Regions from separate parts of the Clostridium sp. MB05 genome, predicted to be linked through region 2. Evidence: a T-box and tRNA genes for the amino acid it is inferred to sense, from the RefSeq annotation. Region 2 holds a T-box; the other regions hold tRNA genes.

Region 1 (5,645 bases), 970 kb from region 2:
ATATAACCATTTGGCGTCTTCTACCTTTAACCTTATGCAACCATGAGAGGCTGGAGTACCAAGAGTATCGTCTAATACAACAGTTTGAGTTTTATCAAAGGGAATAGAGTGAAATAAGTAATCTCCCATAAATTGAACCCAATACTTTCCACCTTGACCGAATTCCTCTGCGAAGAACCAATCTCCTCTATTAGTAACGGCAAATATGCCCTTAGGAGTTTCTTTTCCAGATATTCCTGTGGAGCAAGGGAAATTTTTAATCAACTCCCAATTATTTGTTGAACCTTTATATACATACGTCATTTGCTCAGCTAAATTTAAATAAACAAAATAAGATGTTTTACTACTAATAGATAAGGTATTAACATTCTGAGTCGTTATTGCTTGAAGAATTGCATTAGATGTATACTCCGAGTCATCTCCTTGATATTCTTCTCTAAATAATTTTATAGAACTAATTTTATTATTTATTTCTGTTATATCATTTTTACTTAATAAGTTTGAATCATACTCAGACAAAAGATTAATTGCTTTAGTATAATATTTATTTGCAACTAGTTTATCAGAAGTTTCAAGAAGATAGCCCTTATAATTTACTGTGCAATCCTTTATATATTCTTGTGCCATTGAATAATCTTCAGCTAATGATTTTGGAACTAGATTAAAGTATTTTATCGCCTTAGAATAATCTTTTGAATTAAAAGCTGAAATTCCTAAATTTAGATAATTATCTTTTTTTGATGAATTAGTGCTTGAATTATTAGATTTTGAAGATATACTATTTGAAGCACTGTTTTCAATAGGAGAATTTTCTAATGCTAAAATTAATTTATCTAATGAAGAATTTAATACATTATAGCTTTTAATTTCAGATAAAACAGCTAGTGCTTGTTTATTACTAATTTCATTGTTCTTTAAAGAAATACATAACTTATTAACAATTTCTGTAAAGTATGTTTTTAAGTCTGAACTAGTTTGATTTTTCTTAAAAGATATAATTTTTTTGTTCAAAGTATCTTTTGCTTCTGAAAACTCACAATTATTAAATGATTTATAGAAACTAGAAGTTACTTGCTTGTATTGATAGTTTAAATAAATATTTACTCCAAACCATAATAAAATAAATAAAGTTAAAATAGAAAGAAGCTTAAAAATAGAAAATTTATTTTTAGGTTTGGGCTTATTATTAAACATTAGTACCCCTCCTTATAATTCATACTATAATCATTAACCAAAAGAGGGAATTTTAATCTGAAAAAAATATTTTTATAAAAATAGCTATTATATATGAATATTGCTATAAAAAACAACTATTGTTTATAAAATTAAATATATATGGTAAAATATTTAGTAAGCGTTTAATCCAGATATTTGGAGGTATTTATGGAAGAAAACATAAGTTTTGTAAATAAAGTTAAAATTAGTGTATTAAATATAGGAAAATATAAGGAGCTATTAAGATTAAGCTTTTCTAAAGCCTTAATTTATTCTATTTTATTAAGCATTTTAGTTGGGGTAGTAACTGGAATTGCTCAGTTTGCAGCAATAAATTTAGTGCAAAAAGCTAGTAGAAATGCATTAACAGATGATAAATTTAGTTTTGAAATGAAGGATGGTGTACTAAATTTTAATGAGTCTCCTATAATAAAGGAAAAAGGAAAGTTAATATTACTTATAGATACTAATAAGTCTTTAGAAGATGAAGAAAGTGTAAGAAAAATAGTAATACACAAGGATATTTCCACAGTAATATTTAAAGATGGAATATCTGTAAGAAATAATTATCAAAAAGTAACCTATAAGTATAAAGAACTTCCATTACCACAAAATTTTGATAATGAACTAATTATTAAAGCTATAGATGCTATGAAACCACTTAAATATATAGTATTTATAGTGAATATTTTTTTAGTTTATTTAACACTCTTATTTTATGCATTTATAATTTCCTTAGGAGGAGCAATTATTAACAAAACTCAAGGTATAAATTTAGATTATGGAGATATATTTAAATTATCTTTATATGCAATGACTTTACCTACATTAATTAAATTAATTTATCCAATAGGACCACTTAGCATATTAGTATCGGGATTTTATCTAATGATAGCTATAAGTAAAATTAAGCTAGAAGCAAATATTTAATTATAAATTTAAAATCCTATAAAATAATATTAGATTGATTTCATGTATCTTTTTACTAATGAAAATGAAAATTAACATAATAGAAAGAATTATTATACAAAAAAGTGTAATAATAATGTATTAAAAATACCACTAGATAATTAATAATTAAATAAACAAAAGGGAAATTGGAAAAAAACAACAAAAAGCATTGTTGGAAAAATGTGTATATGTTAAACTGTTTATATGGTATTTATGTAAATAAATCTAAATCTGTTATGAAAGGAATTATTATCATGATTATTAGTGAAGTTATAGAATTATTAGATAATAAAAGAGATATAAGTGAGATTATATTAAATGAAAATTTTAATTTTAAAAATGAAGAATTAATTAATGTCATAACAGAGTTAATAGGAAAGGGGATTAATCAAGAAAATTTTTTGCTTAATATTTCTCATGACCTAAGAGGTCATTTAAATGTTATATTAAGTATTATGCAATGTATTGATTATGGTAGCGTAAATATAAAAGATAAAAAGGCATTAGAATATATGAAAATTGTGAAGAGAAATAGCTTAAAAATGTTAAAGTTAATAAATAATTTAATAGATACAACAAAACTAGAAAATAATTACTATGTTCTAAATAAGAAAAACATAGATATAATATCTATGATAGAAAGCACTATAAGTTGTATAGATAAATATGCGAAGCAAAAAGAAATTCAATTAATATTTGATACAAATGAAGAAGAATGTATCATGGCAGTTGATCCAGAGGTTATAGATAGAATTATTATGAACTTACTATCTAATTCTATTAAATTTTCTTATAGTAGTACTAATATATATATAAATATATTAGTACTAAAAGAAGCTATAAAAATTTCTATAAAGGATGAAGGTCCAGGAATATCAAAAGAATATCAAGAAAAAATATTTAATAGATTTTATCAAATATCAAGCAAAAAAGAAAGAGAAAATTCAGGAAGTGGCATAGGGTTGGATTTAGTAAATTACTTAGTAAAGTCACTTGATGGAAATATAGAGTTAAATAGTGAAGAAGGAAATGGATGTGAATTTATAGTAACATTACCAATAACTATTGTAGAAGAAAGTGAAGATTTCTGCATAAGAGGCGATAGTAATAAAATTCAAATGTTAGAAGTAGAATTCTCTGATATATATAATAATTAGTTTGCTATAAGCTAATTAGTTGCTTGATTTATTTCAGTAATTATGATAATATAATTATTGTTAAAATTTTATATGCGGTGGTAGCTCAGTTGGATAGAGTAGCTGGCTACGAACCAGTTGGTCGGGGGTTCGAATCCTCTCCGCCGTACCATAACCTGTAACTTAAGTTGCAGGTTTTTTTACTTTTAGATAAATATTATATAGTAATAATGTACTATTAATTATTTTTAAAATAAAATTTGATTCCTTTGGGTAAATTAGAATCATATAAATTAAAAAAAGAAGGAATTTAATTATGAGTGTAGATATATTAGTAAATCAACTAGATGAACATAATCAATCAAGTATTTTAGTAGCTAAAAAATTTAAGCCTAAAGAAGTTTTATTTATATATGATAAAAAAGATGAAGATTTAATGAATTCATTACAGGACTATTATTTAAAGTATGAACCACTAGTAATATTTGAAAGAAGATGTATTAGCGAAGGAAATATAGAGGAGTTAGAAAAAGTTATAAACATAAATAAAAATAAAGATATCTTAATTAATTTAACAGGAGGAAGTAGAATAAATTCATTAATACTTTTGGATATATGTAATAAAAATTCATTAGAATCAATATATGTAGATATAAGAAAAAAGATTTTGTATAAGATAGGTAATGAAATAGAGTTATTAAAAGAAGAGTTTGATGATATGAACTTAGATAGCCTTATAAAGTCTGCAGGAGGAAAACTTATATCTGATTCTACTAGACTTTGTGATAAAGAGGAGCTTATATATTTAACAAAGAAAATATATAAGAACTTAAATCTATGGCATAAATATAAGCAAAAGCTATATGATATGAATATATTTGTGCATGATTATCAAGATTCTGAAAAGGTTATAATTAAAAAAGAAAATTTAAATAGAGAAGAAATACAATTATTAAACAAAATACTTAGTGAGTTAAAAAAGCTTAATGGAATAGACTATTTAGAAATCGATAAAAACCAAATAGAAGTAAATTTTAAAAATGAATATTTAAAGTCTTTTATTTTTAAAAGTGGTACATGGCTTGAAATAGCAACAGATATTATAATACGCGAAATAAAAGAAATGGATGAAGTGAAAAGTGGAGTTATGTTCTTCTGGAATGATAAGAGCAAAATAGTAAGAAATGAAGTCGATGTAGTTGCAGTAAAAGATTCAATTCCCATATGTATATCTTGTAAAGATAGCGATAAATACAATGAAGACGCATTAAATGAATTAGATGTATATAGTAAACAAATTGGTGGAGACAAGGCATATAAGATATTAGTTGCAACAAAAAATCCAATAAAATCTGCAGTAATTGAAAGAGCAAAGGAAATGGACATAGATATTGTTATATTTGATGGAGATGAAGAAAAGTTTAAAGATAAGATACAGAAAATTATTAGAAGGAATTAATTTAATGTAATAAGGATTTTCAAATTTTGAAATTGTTTAAAGGTTTATATATGTATAATTAAGATATAGAAAATAATTTAAACATTATGGGGGGTTGGCATATGGCTAAAAAAGGAATAAAAATAGTTACTATAGGTGGAGGATCAAGCTATACACCTGAATTAGTAGAAGGATTAATTAAAAGATATGATGAGATGCCTGTAAGCGATTACTGGTTAGTTGATATTGAAGAAGGTAAAGAAAAACTAGAAATAGTAGGAGCACTAGCTAAGAGAATGGTTGAAAAAGCTGGCGTTCCAATGAATATACACTTAACGTTAGATAGAAGAGAAGCATTAAAAGATGCAGATTTTGTAACTACTCAATTAAGAGTAGGATTATTGCCAGCAAGAGTAAAAGATGAAAGAATTCCATTAAGTCATGGATTTTTAGGACAAGAAACTAATGGTGCAGGTGGATTATTTAAAGCTTTAAGAACAGTTCCAGTTATATTAGATATAGCTAAGGATATAAGTGAGTTATGTCCAAATGCATGGCTTATAAACTTTACAAATCCAGCAGGTATAGTTACTGAAGCATTATTAAGATATGGAGTTCATAAAAAGGTAATTGGTGTTTGTAATGTTCCTGTAGGTTTACAATATTCTTTTGCTGATATATTAGGAGTAGATAAGGATAAGGTGACTGTTGATTTTGCAGGATTAAACCATATGGTTTATGCAGAAAGAGTTTATTTAGAAGGAAAAGATGTTACAGCAGATATAATAAAAGAGTTAACATCAGGTAATGCTAAGTCACAAACTATGGCAAATATCAAAGGATTTAATTGGGATGTAGCAACTATAAAAGCTTTAGGAGTTATACTATGTCCATATCATAGATAT
Region 2 (5,645 bases):
GATAAAATTCCTGAATCAACTCCAGGTAATAATAAAGAAAATAATAATGGAGGTGAAACACCAGGAGGTGGAACACCAGGAAGTGGAACACCAGGAGGTGGAACACCAGGAGGTGGAACACCAGGAGGTGGAACACCAGGAGGTGGAACACCAGGAGGTGGAACACCAGGAGGTGGAACACCAGGAGGTGGAACACCAGGAGGTGGAACACCAGGAGGTGGAACACCAGGAGGTGGAACACCAGGAGGTGGAACACCAGGAGGTGGAACACCAGGAGGTGGAACACCAGGAGGTGAAACACCAGGAGGTGGAACGCCAGGAGGTGGAACACCAGAAGGTGGAACGCAAAGGTAATAAAAAAGTATTTTAAGAGCTTTACACTCAGTAAAGCTCTTTCTATTAAAAAAATGTAAACAACAGGTATTTAATTTAATAAATATGTTATAATCATAAGATAAATAATAGGGAGGTGAAATATGTCAAATTATTTATTAACTAAAATATTAAGTATTCCTGCAATATTAATAGCTTTTACTGCACAAGGTTATGCAAAGGCGAAAATGGCAGATAAATTAGGTGATAAAACACCTAGATTTCAAGGGAGACTAACTTTAAATCCAGCAGCTCACGTAGATTTAATGGGGTTTGTTATGATAATATTAGTTGGATTTGGTTGGACTAAGCCTGTAGATACTAATCCAAGTGCATATAGAAGAGGTTATAAGGATGCAATAAAGGTAACTTTAGCAGCACCTCTTGCAAATTTATTAGTAGGATTTTTAGGGGTATTTATATTTGCTATATGGACTAATATAGGTTATAGGTTTACGTCTTCATCAACATATGGCATTATTGCTATAGCATTAAAATTTATATCTATAATAAATATAAATCTATTTATATTTAACTTAATTCCAATACCTGGACTTGCAGGCTTTGAATTATTTAGAGAAATAAGTCCTAAAAATTTCTATAAAGTTGCAGATAAGCTTTATCAATATCAAATGTTTATACTTTTAGGAGTAGTTTTAGCAGGACAATATATATTGCAAATACCATCTAGCTTAATATATAACTTGTTTAGCTTTATATCGTTTTTAATTGTAGGAATAATATTTTAATATAAAAAGTGGATTCAATAAGAATCCACTTTTGTATTTTTTTATTAAATATTTAAATTGCCTCTATTATAAGTTCCTTGCCATAGATTTCTTTAAATTTCTCACTAGCTCTTAAAGCTTGGCGAATTTCGAAATCTACATCTATATCTGAAGAAACCTTAAGTGTTACAGTTTCTTCGTCAAAATTGACATTAAGATTTTTAACTGCACCAACAAGGCTTCTATCTAAACCTTCTGCTATTTTAATAAGAACTCCGATTAGTTTAACAGACCTTAAATCTAATTGATTTATTACTGAAGAAAATGGAGCTAAAGGAGTTTGATAACTATTAAATCTATGAGAGGCAGCAATAGCAGCACTCATAAGTACTTCTTTTTGTGTTAGGCCATTTATATAAGAATTTAATATTATATAAAATGAATGCTTATGATGACCATAATAATTTATACTTATTCCACAATCATGAAGCATAGAAGATGTTTTTATTATATGTGAGAATTCATCTCCTAGATGATGCAAAGGCTTTAATGCATTAAATAAGTTGAAAGTCAGATTAAATACATTAGAAGCATGATTTTTATCACTGTTTAGAGTGTCTAATATACCAGTAATACTGTAATCTAAGATATCATTTGGTATAGAGTATTTACTATGTAGATATTCATACATCAAACCTTCTCTAAGTCCACGACCAGATATTATTATTTTACTACATTGAACTAGGTTTGCAATTTTCTTAAAAATTGCTGTACCACCAACTATAATATCAGCAAGCTCAGGTTCAATTCCTTCTAATTTTTGTCTTTGTTTAAAATCCTTACATTTTAATAAGTTGAATATTTCTTGAACATCTAAGTCAGAAAGTTCATAGTTATGAGGTATATCAAAAGGATATCTTTTTCTTACTCTATCTATTTTACCTATATTTCGAACTGTTGATGCAATTCCAATTATAGAATCAAACTTAGTTTCTGTAAGCCAACTTATATCATTTAGTTGAGATGATATAAAGCTAAATGCATCATTTAAATCTTGTGTAGATATTCTATCTTTTAAATTAAATTTATAAGTTAAATTAACACTTCCTACAGGTAAAGTAATTTTTTTTATTACTTTATCACCTTGAACCCATGCTAAGTGGGTATCTGTCCCTGCAACTTCGACCATTAAAGAATTTTCAATATAAATACTTCTTTTTATACCAAGGAAATTATAAGAAATTTCTTCATCACAACTTAAAACTCTTATATCTATATCTAACTCTTTTTTTATAAGGGGAAGAAGTACATCTTTATTTTTAGCTTCTCTTAGAGATTCTGTAGCTACAGCAAATATTTTATTTGCTCCAGAAACAGTACAAAGAGATTTATATGCACGCAATGTAGAAAGTATAGTTTTAAAATTTTCATTACAAATGCCATAATCAGTAACTAAATCGTGACATAATCTAATAGAAGTTTTTAATTCGTCTATTATTTTAAAATATCCATTTTCATTAACTTCAGTTAACATAAGTCTAAGAGAACTCGGACCTATATCAATAATACCAACCCTATCCATATAAACTCCTTTAATAAATACTATGAAAATTATTTTATTTATAGATATTATATCACTTTAATTAATAAAGTATATAAGTTGCAATAAATATTTTAAATTTAACTAAATTATCTTTGAAATTGATAGTATTTAAGTAAAGTCAGTATTTCAGCAACTTATATAAAAAAATTTAAAAATATATATGCTTTCAATTTTGCCATTTTACTTAAATAAGACTATTAACTTTTAATCTTATGAAACCATAATGATGTAAATTATTAATTGAAACATATATATGTTAACTAAATATATTTATATATAAACCTCTTTTAGGTTGACAATAAAAGTTTCATTTATGTATAATGTTTATATTAAATTGTAATAAGTTTATTATCTATGAAGAGAAGAGTACTATATTTGATTCTTTAAGCGAGTAAGGAATTGGTGTAAGCCTTATAAGATAAAATATTAGGAAGAGAGCCTTGGAGATAGCTACTGAAAATTATAAGTAGGATAGTTCGTATAGCTGCGTTAAAGCGTTGAGTGGCATTTTATGCAATCAGAGTGGTACCGCGGAATTTAATCCGTCTCTTAATTATTAAGAGACGGTTTTTTATTTTTATAAATCAGCATAAATTAAGGAGGATAAAAATGGATTATAAAAAGAAAGTTGCAGAAGCGATAAGTAATCATATTGATATGGATATTGAGAGTATAGAAAAACTTATAGAAATTCCACCTAAAAGTGAAATGGGAGATTATGCATTTCCATGCTTCCAATTAGCTAAAGCTTTTAGAAAAGCACCTAATATGATATCAGAAGAATTAGCAGAAAAAATAAATAAAAATGGGTTTGAAAAAATAATAAATGTGGGACCTTATGTTAACTTTTTTGCAGATAAAAGTGTCTTTACAAAGAATACAATTGAAAAAGTTTTAACTGAAGGTGAAAATTATGGTTCTTCTAATGTAGGAGATGGAAAAACTGTTTGCGTGGAATACTCATCACCTAACATAGCAAAGCCATTCCACGTTGGACATTTATTTACAACTGCAATAGGTAATTCTTTATATAAATTATTTAAAAAAGAAGGATATAATGTTGAAGGAATAAACCATTTAGGCGATTGGGGAACACAATTTGGAAAGCTTATATCTGCTTATAAAAGATGGGGAAATGAAGAAGCATTAGAGAAAAATGCAATAGATGAGCTTTTAAGAATATATGTTAAATTCCATGATGAAGCTGAAAAAGAACCTTCCCTTGAAGATGAAGGAAGAGCTTATTTTAAAGCATTAGAGGATGGAGATAAAGAAGTAGAGGCATTATGGAAGAGATTCAGAGATTTAAGTTTAAAAGAATTTGAAAGAATTTATGAGATATTTAACGTCAAGTTTGATTCATATGCTGGAGAAGCCTTTTACAACGATAAAATGGATGTAGTAGTTAATGAATTAAGAGAAAAGGGATTACTAGTAGAAAGTAATGGAGCTCAAGTTGTAATGCTAGATGAGTATAACATGCCACCTTGTATAGTTCTTAAAGGTGATGGGGCGTCAATATATGCAACTAGAGATTTAGCAGCAGCAATGTATAGAAGGAAAAACTATGATTTTCATAAGTGTATATACGTTGTAGGAACTCCTCAAGCTCTACATTTTAAGCAAGTATTTAAGGTTTTAGAGCTTGCAGGACATGAATGGGCAAAAGACTGTATTCATGTTGGATTTGGTCTTGTAAAATTTGCAGACAGAAAGCTTTCAACTAGAAAGGGAGAAGTAATTTTATTAGACGATTTAATAAAAGAATCTATAGATAAAACTATAGAAACTATAAATGAAAAAAATCCAAACTTAGAAAATAAAGAGGAAGTTGCTAAAAAGATTGGCGTTGGAGCAGTAGTATTTACTTACTTAAAAAATTCAAGAGAAAAAGATATAGTATTTGACTGGAAGGAGATGCTTTCTTTTGAAGGAGAAACAGGTCCTTATGTACAATATTCATATGCAAGAGCAAATAGTATTTTAACAAGAGCAGGAGAATTAAAAGGAAATCCTAATTACTCTAAGCTTACTTCTAAAGAAGAATTTGAGTTAGTAAAAGTAATAGAAGGATTTTCAAAACAAATACATTTAGCTATAGAAAAATTGGAACCTTCAATCGTTACAAGATATGCAATTGAAGTAGCTAAATCCTTTAATAAATTCTATAATGCTCATTCAGTATTAAATTTAGAGGACGAAGAATTAAAAGAAGCTAGACTAAATTTAGTTAAAGCTACATGTCAAGTTATAAAAAATTCTTTAGAATTATTAGGAATAGAAGTAGTAGATAAAATGTAGATAATTTCAAGGGGATACGTAAAGTCGTATCCCTTAATGTATTTTCGAGGAAAGTATAAAAGAGAATAATATTGTTGAAGACTTTAAAGTATTATTATGATATAATCAATGAAAATTGAAGAGAGGAGTGGATACTATTTTTAAAAATATAAAAAATAAAGATTTATTAATAACTATTGTTTTATCATTACTGATAGGCTTAGTAGGATTTAAGATAATAGAAAATTATTCGTATTTCTTCAATATATTAAATAAATTATGGTCATTACTTTTACCAGTCATATACGGATTAATATTTGCATATGTTTTAAATCCTTTAGTAAAGTTAATAATAAGAAAATTTAATTTAAAAGAAGGATTAGCAATACTTAGTGCATACTTATTACTATTAGCTTTAGTAGCATTAACTTCTGTATACTTTATTCCTAATATGGTAAATAGTGCAATAGATATAACTAAGAATATGCCAAGTTACATCCAAGAAGCTCAAGGATGGCTAAATAAAATTTTAAATAATGAATCAATAAAAGAAATTATATCTGCTACAGGAACTATGGATAATATTAATCAAGTTATAACTCAAATTGGAGCAATGGCAGTAGCTTTATTAGAAGGTTCATTAAATTATATAGTTAAAATTT
Region 3 (5,645 bases), 820 kb from region 2:
GATGGGCGGCGAGACTACCCATGTGCTCTTTTTTTATGCATTTTATTAAACAAAAGAGGGGGAAACAATATGAAGAATCTACTAAAGGATAAAGCTTTTATGAAAACAATGCTTACATTAGCTTTACCAATAACACTTCAAAACTTTATAACATCATCATTAAATCTTGTTGATAATTTAATGGTTGGTAGGCTAGGAGAAGAAGCTATTGCTGCTGTAGGCTTAGCTAATCAATATTTCTTTATTTTTATGTTATGTATTTCTGGTATAAATGCAGGTGCTAGTGTATTTATGTCTCAATATTGGGGAAAAAAAGATGTATCTAATATCAAAAAGGTACTTGGATTAGATATTACTATTGGATTAATAGCATCATTAATATTTGGGGGAGCTGCATTTGTTTTAGCAGAACCAATAATGAGTATTTTATCAAGAGATCCTCAAGTTATAGAATTAGGTGGGCAATATTTAAGAATTATTGCAATAAGCTTTATATTTACTGGTTTTACTCAAGCATTTTCTTCAGCATTAAGAAGTTCAGAACAGCCAAAGGTGCCTATGTATGCAAGCTTAATAGGAGTATTATGTAATGCATTTTTAAACTGGGTATTTATTTTTGGTAACTTAGGTGTAAAGCCAATGGGGGTAGCTGGAGCTGCTTTAGCAACAACAATAGCACGTACTATAGAAATGATTTATATAATTACAATGATATATGTCAAAAATAATGTTATAGCTTCAAAAGTTAAAGAGCTAGTATCATTCGATATGAACTTTATAAAAATCTATTTTAATACATCTACAGCTGTTATAGCAAATGAATTATTATGGTCATTAGGAATGACTGCATATTCAGTTGCTTATGCACAAATAGGCACAAGTGCTGTTGCTACTATGCAAATTGCAACAACTTTAAATAATATGTTTATGGTATTATGTATAGGATTAGCTTCTGCAGCTGCTATTATGGTTGGCAATAAAATAGGTTCAAATGAAGAAGATGTCGCAGTTGATTATTCACATAAAATAGGAAAAGTGGCACCGATACTTGGATTAGTAATAGGAGTATTAGTTTGGATTTTAGCACCACAAATAGTTAGGCCTTTTAACGTAGAAGCAGAAACCTTTAAGAATACTGTAACAGTATTAAGAATAATGGCATTAATAAGCCCTATAAGATCTTACAATGTAGTTATGATTGTAGGTATATTTAGAGGTGGTGGAGATACTCTTTATTCAACATTAGTACAATTAGGAACAGTTTGGTTTTATGCAGTGCCAATGGCATTTTTATCAGCTACAATATTTAGTTTACCAATAACCATTGTGTATTTATTAATATGTACAGAAGAGTTTATTAAAATATTTTTTGAAAGAAGCAGATTAAAATCAGGAAAATGGATCAAAAATGTAATAGAAGAATATGAGATAACAGCATAATGCAATAAATAATAAAAGGAGAAGAATTTTAAATAAAATATATTTTAAAAGTTTTTAGACCTTAAATTTAAAATTATGCATATTAAATTTCTCTCTCTATATATAAACAAAAAAGACCTGAAGACTTATATAAAATTTCAGGTCTTTTTTATTAGTTATTTTAAAAATACTTCTAGTGTTAATAAAGACTAATTTGGTAACTTACTTTTGATTATTTCATAAACTTTTTTAGGTAAAGCATCTTGTTCTTCTTTAGTTAAATTAGCTGTTTCTATAGCAGGATGAATATATAAATCAACATTAGCTGGCTTTATAATCCACTTACGGCTATTTGATTCCATTATCTTATAAGAGCCGCTCATTGTAACAGGAACTATTGGTACCTTAGATTTTGTTGCTAACTTAAAGCTACCAGCTTTAAAATCTCCCATTTTGTCACCTTTACTTCTTGTACCTTCTGGGAATATAACTAAGGAATGTCCATCTTTTAGAACTTTAACACCCTGTATTATAGCCTCAGCAGCTTTTCTTATATTACTTCTATCCATAAAAATACAATGCATATACTCCATCCATGTACTAACCCCAGGAATTTTTTTTACTTCTATTTTTGATACAAATCCTTTTAGACCAGGAATTTTACTAATGTATATTGGAATATCAAAATTACCTTGGTGATTTCCTATAAATAAAGCATTTTTATCTTTGGGAAGGTTTTCTAACCCATGAACTGTAACCTTAACTCCTGCAACTTTTAGAAGACCATTAGCCCAGGAAGTAGTGGATTTATAAATAACTCTTTCCTTTTCTTTTTCTAGTCCCTTCTTATCAAGACTTTTTGTTTTTATCATACGAGGCATACTGATTAATAAAGCAATAAAAAAGTATATATACCAAACAATAGATCTAAGCATGAAAATCAAATCCTTTCAATAATTTAATAAAATTACATAAATAAAGTATACAACAAAGTGAGACTATATAAAAGTATATAAATTTCTTTAATAAACAGACAAGCCTTATATGCAAGTAACTATATAAAGAATATGCACATATAGTAAACAATAAAGCGTATTTTTGAGGTGAAAATTTTGGAAAGGTTAGTTCCATGGAAAGTTATTATAGACTTTAAAGATGGTGTGTCTCAATTGGGGCCAGTAACTCCGAGAAATTATATAGTTACTTATTCTAATAATACTGAAGAGATAATGGTATCTATAGGTGGTGGTTATGACCAAATAAAAGTGAGTGTGAATGATGATGAAATGCATGGAGAATGGCATGAAAAGAACGGAAAAAATATTCTGTATCTTTATGTAAATGTAGATGGAGAAGAGAATGATATAGATAAAATAAAAAAGAAAGATAAAATATATAGAAGAAGACTTCCGTTGATAATTAATTCAATAATACTGAGTGATAGGCAATTAATAGAAAAATACCCTCATTTAGATAACTCAGATGTATTTATAAAGTTTAATTCAAAGTATGAAGACTTCTATAAAGTAGAGAATTGGGGAAAATTAAAGGATTATAAATATATTCAAGAAACTTATGATAATTCCTATCATTATAACTTAGTAGAGAAATTTCAATTAGTAGAAGGTGAAACTAGAAAAAAGAAAAATAAAGCCAATAATGAGGAAGAAGTTATATTAAACCTTTTAAATCCATATATACAAACACAACTATGCGTATTATATGGAACAGGAATAATTTACTGTGTAGATAAAAGTGAAATTATTAACATTAATAAAATAAAATCAATAGATGGTTGTGATAAAATATATGAAGTATCTGCAGCTATTAATATAAAATTAAACTCAAAAGTTAAAAAGCTTAAAGTAGATTTAATTGTAAAATCTAATGGGGTAATTATAAAAAGTATCAAGGAATAAATTAAACATATGGAGATAACATATGGTTAGGATAATATTGACATGTGCATAATGTTATTATACAATTTACTTGTAATTGTGTCTCCATAGTTCAATGGATAGAACAGTCCCCTCCTAAGGGACAGATACAGGTTCGATCCCTGTTGGGGATACCATAAAAAGCCGTAAGCCTAGTTATATAAAGGGTTTACGGCTTTTATTTTATGCCAGTGATGCCTAAAAGGTGCCTTTTGTATTTTGGTTCATCTTGTGGTGTCATCAAATTACAAATTATTTTTAAATATATTTAGATGATAAAGTGAATTTTGAAAGAATATATGGTAATAACTCTTATGATAAATTTTATGATGTGTTTGGAATGCTTAGAAATGAGAAAATGCTAGAGAATATAAAGAATCAATATGAAGTAGCTAAAGAGCGAAAACGTAGTTATTATGAAAACTTTAAAAGTAACTACAATAATTATAATTTATATGGTGGTTATCAGAGTCATAAACATAGTAACCACAATGAGGGAGATAAAAGTAAATATAAGAAACTATATAAAACTTTAGCAAAGGGATATCACTCAAATATAGTAAAAGATGATGGAGAAATGATGAAAATAGGTAATCAGCTAAACAGGGATTGGGGTATATAGTAGTTACCTAATAAATTTATTTAGTAACTACACTTAAATCGTTGATATAACTAGCTTTTAAAGATGCTTTATGCTAAAACAAGCATAAGCATAATAATTAAATAGAATTAGCACCTCACTATTTTAGTGGAAGGTTTCATATAATAGACTATGGGAATTATATCAGTTTAGACTGAGGAATATCCTGTGGTCTTTTTATTTTTATTTCGCAATTCTAATAAATGAGTGGACTACATAAGTAATCCACTCTATAGGAGGGAAAAGGTATGAGTATTTATGCTATGTCAGATTTGCATGGTTGCTATAATAAGTTTATAAATATGATTAACTTAATAGATTTTAATGAAACTGATGAACTTTATATTCTTGGAGATATATTTGATAGAGGACCTAATCCATTAGGAATATTAGACTATGTATTAGGCCATAAAAATATAACGTTAATAAAAGGCAATCATGAAAAAATGCTTGAAGAGTACTTTGAGAGTGGAAACCCTATATTATGGTTTTACAATGGTGGGCAATCAACTCATATACAGATAATGGAGAAGGACTATATATATCAAGAAACTTTATATAAATATATTAAAGAGTTACCTATAATTAAGGTTGTTGATAAGTTCATATTAGTTCATGCTGGATTACATTTTGATAAAAACTGTGATGATCTAGAGTTAGAGGAATTTTTAAAACAAGAAGAAGATATATGTTTATGGGATAGAAGTAATATAGGCAATGAGAAGAAATATAGAGATTATACAGTGGTCTGTGGACATACACCAGTACAAACAATTAACAATGATGATGATGATGATGTGAAAATCAAAATAGTAGATAAAACAATATATATTGATTGTGGGTGTGTATTTGAAGAGGCAAATGGAAAACTAGCCTGTTTAAGATTAGATGATATGAAAGAGTTTTATATTTAAGGATGGAGTGAATGGATAAAGAAGTATGCTAATATTTAGCATTGGCCAATATATTTCATAGAAACCTATGAGAATGTAGATTGTTGTGGTGTGAGACCATATGACTCCAAAAAAATGCTTTTGAAATGGGGATACATTTAAAAGATCAGTATTAGGAAAAATGATTTGCACAAGAAGCATTTTAGGCTTATGGGTAATAATCATTAGAGAACCTAATGATATTAGATAACCTATATTTGTAGTTATCATATAAATTAATAAAGTAACTACACAGAAATATCAGTAAAATTGACTTTCTCATTTTAAAAGGAAAAGTCTATAGTATTAATTTTATATTGTATAGTTATAATTGAAACAATGAATGTAATTATAGTAGGGTATATGGCAAAGATACAAATTAGATATGAGAATGAAATAGAAGGGTTAAAGATAATTAAAGCATTAAAAGGAATTAATATTAAAAAGATAAGTAAGCCATTAAAGACACGTAAGTTTTATAGGTTTTACTTAGATATAGAGTATGTACTAAGAAATGTATTAAAGTAACTACAAGGAAGTGATATAGAGGCAGCAAGTGTAGTATTTCACATGTTTAAGGTAAGTGGAGTAACTTTTAATTTTCAAATAATGGATGAAACCGCTAAAAATAACAAAATTGGCGTAGCATAACGCCACGCCAAATTACACATAAATATTTTCTTAATTCAGAGTAGGTAATCTCTTCTTTTTTTAAAA

Evidence for each region. The T-box of region 2 lies ahead of argS (arginine--tRNA ligase). A T-box ahead of a tRNA ligase gene usually reads a tRNA of that ligase, here a tRNA-Arg.
Region 1: it encodes a tRNA-Arg, which carries the amino acid that the T-box ahead of argS (arginine--tRNA ligase) is inferred to sense. The anticodon was not compared.
Region 3: it encodes a tRNA-Arg, which carries the amino acid that the T-box ahead of argS (arginine--tRNA ligase) is inferred to sense. The anticodon was not compared.

What each region holds. Positions count from the first base shown of each region.
Region 1 is NZ_CP174370.1:405,895-411,539, forward strand. Features, by position in the region: gene ACH36K_RS02005 (L,D-transpeptidase family protein) at 1-1,194, opposite strand, end outside; gene ACH36K_RS02010 (DUF1189 domain-containing protein) at 1,384-2,145, shown strand; gene ACH36K_RS02015 (sensor histidine kinase) at 2,403-3,323, shown strand; tRNA gene ACH36K_RS02020 (tRNA-Arg) at 3,398-3,474, shown strand; gene ACH36K_RS02025 (Card1-like endonuclease domain-containing protein) at 3,619-4,761, shown strand; gene ACH36K_RS02030 (6-phospho-beta-glucosidase) at 4,863-5,645, shown strand, end outside.
Region 2 is NZ_CP174370.1:3,390,724-3,396,368, reverse strand. Features, by position in the region: gene ACH36K_RS15910 (LCP family protein) at 1-354, shown strand, start outside; gene ACH36K_RS15905 (site-2 protease family protein) at 477-1,121, shown strand; gene ACH36K_RS15900 (Ppx/GppA family phosphatase) at 1,174-2,682, opposite strand; T-box leader at 3,049-3,256, shown strand; gene argS (arginine--tRNA ligase) at 3,313-5,004, shown strand; gene ACH36K_RS15890 (AI-2E family transporter) at 5,120-5,645, shown strand, end outside.
Region 3 is NZ_CP174370.1:259,942-265,586, reverse strand. Features, by position in the region: gene ACH36K_RS01270 (MATE family efflux transporter) at 70-1,440, shown strand; gene ACH36K_RS01265 (lysophospholipid acyltransferase family protein) at 1,629-2,354, opposite strand; gene ACH36K_RS01260 (staygreen family protein) at 2,532-3,338, shown strand; tRNA gene ACH36K_RS01255 (tRNA-Arg) at 3,419-3,493, shown strand; gene ACH36K_RS01250 (hypothetical protein) at 3,637-3,978, shown strand; gene ACH36K_RS01245 (metallophosphoesterase family protein) at 4,245-4,910, shown strand; gene ACH36K_RS01240 (hypothetical protein) at 5,292-5,456, shown strand.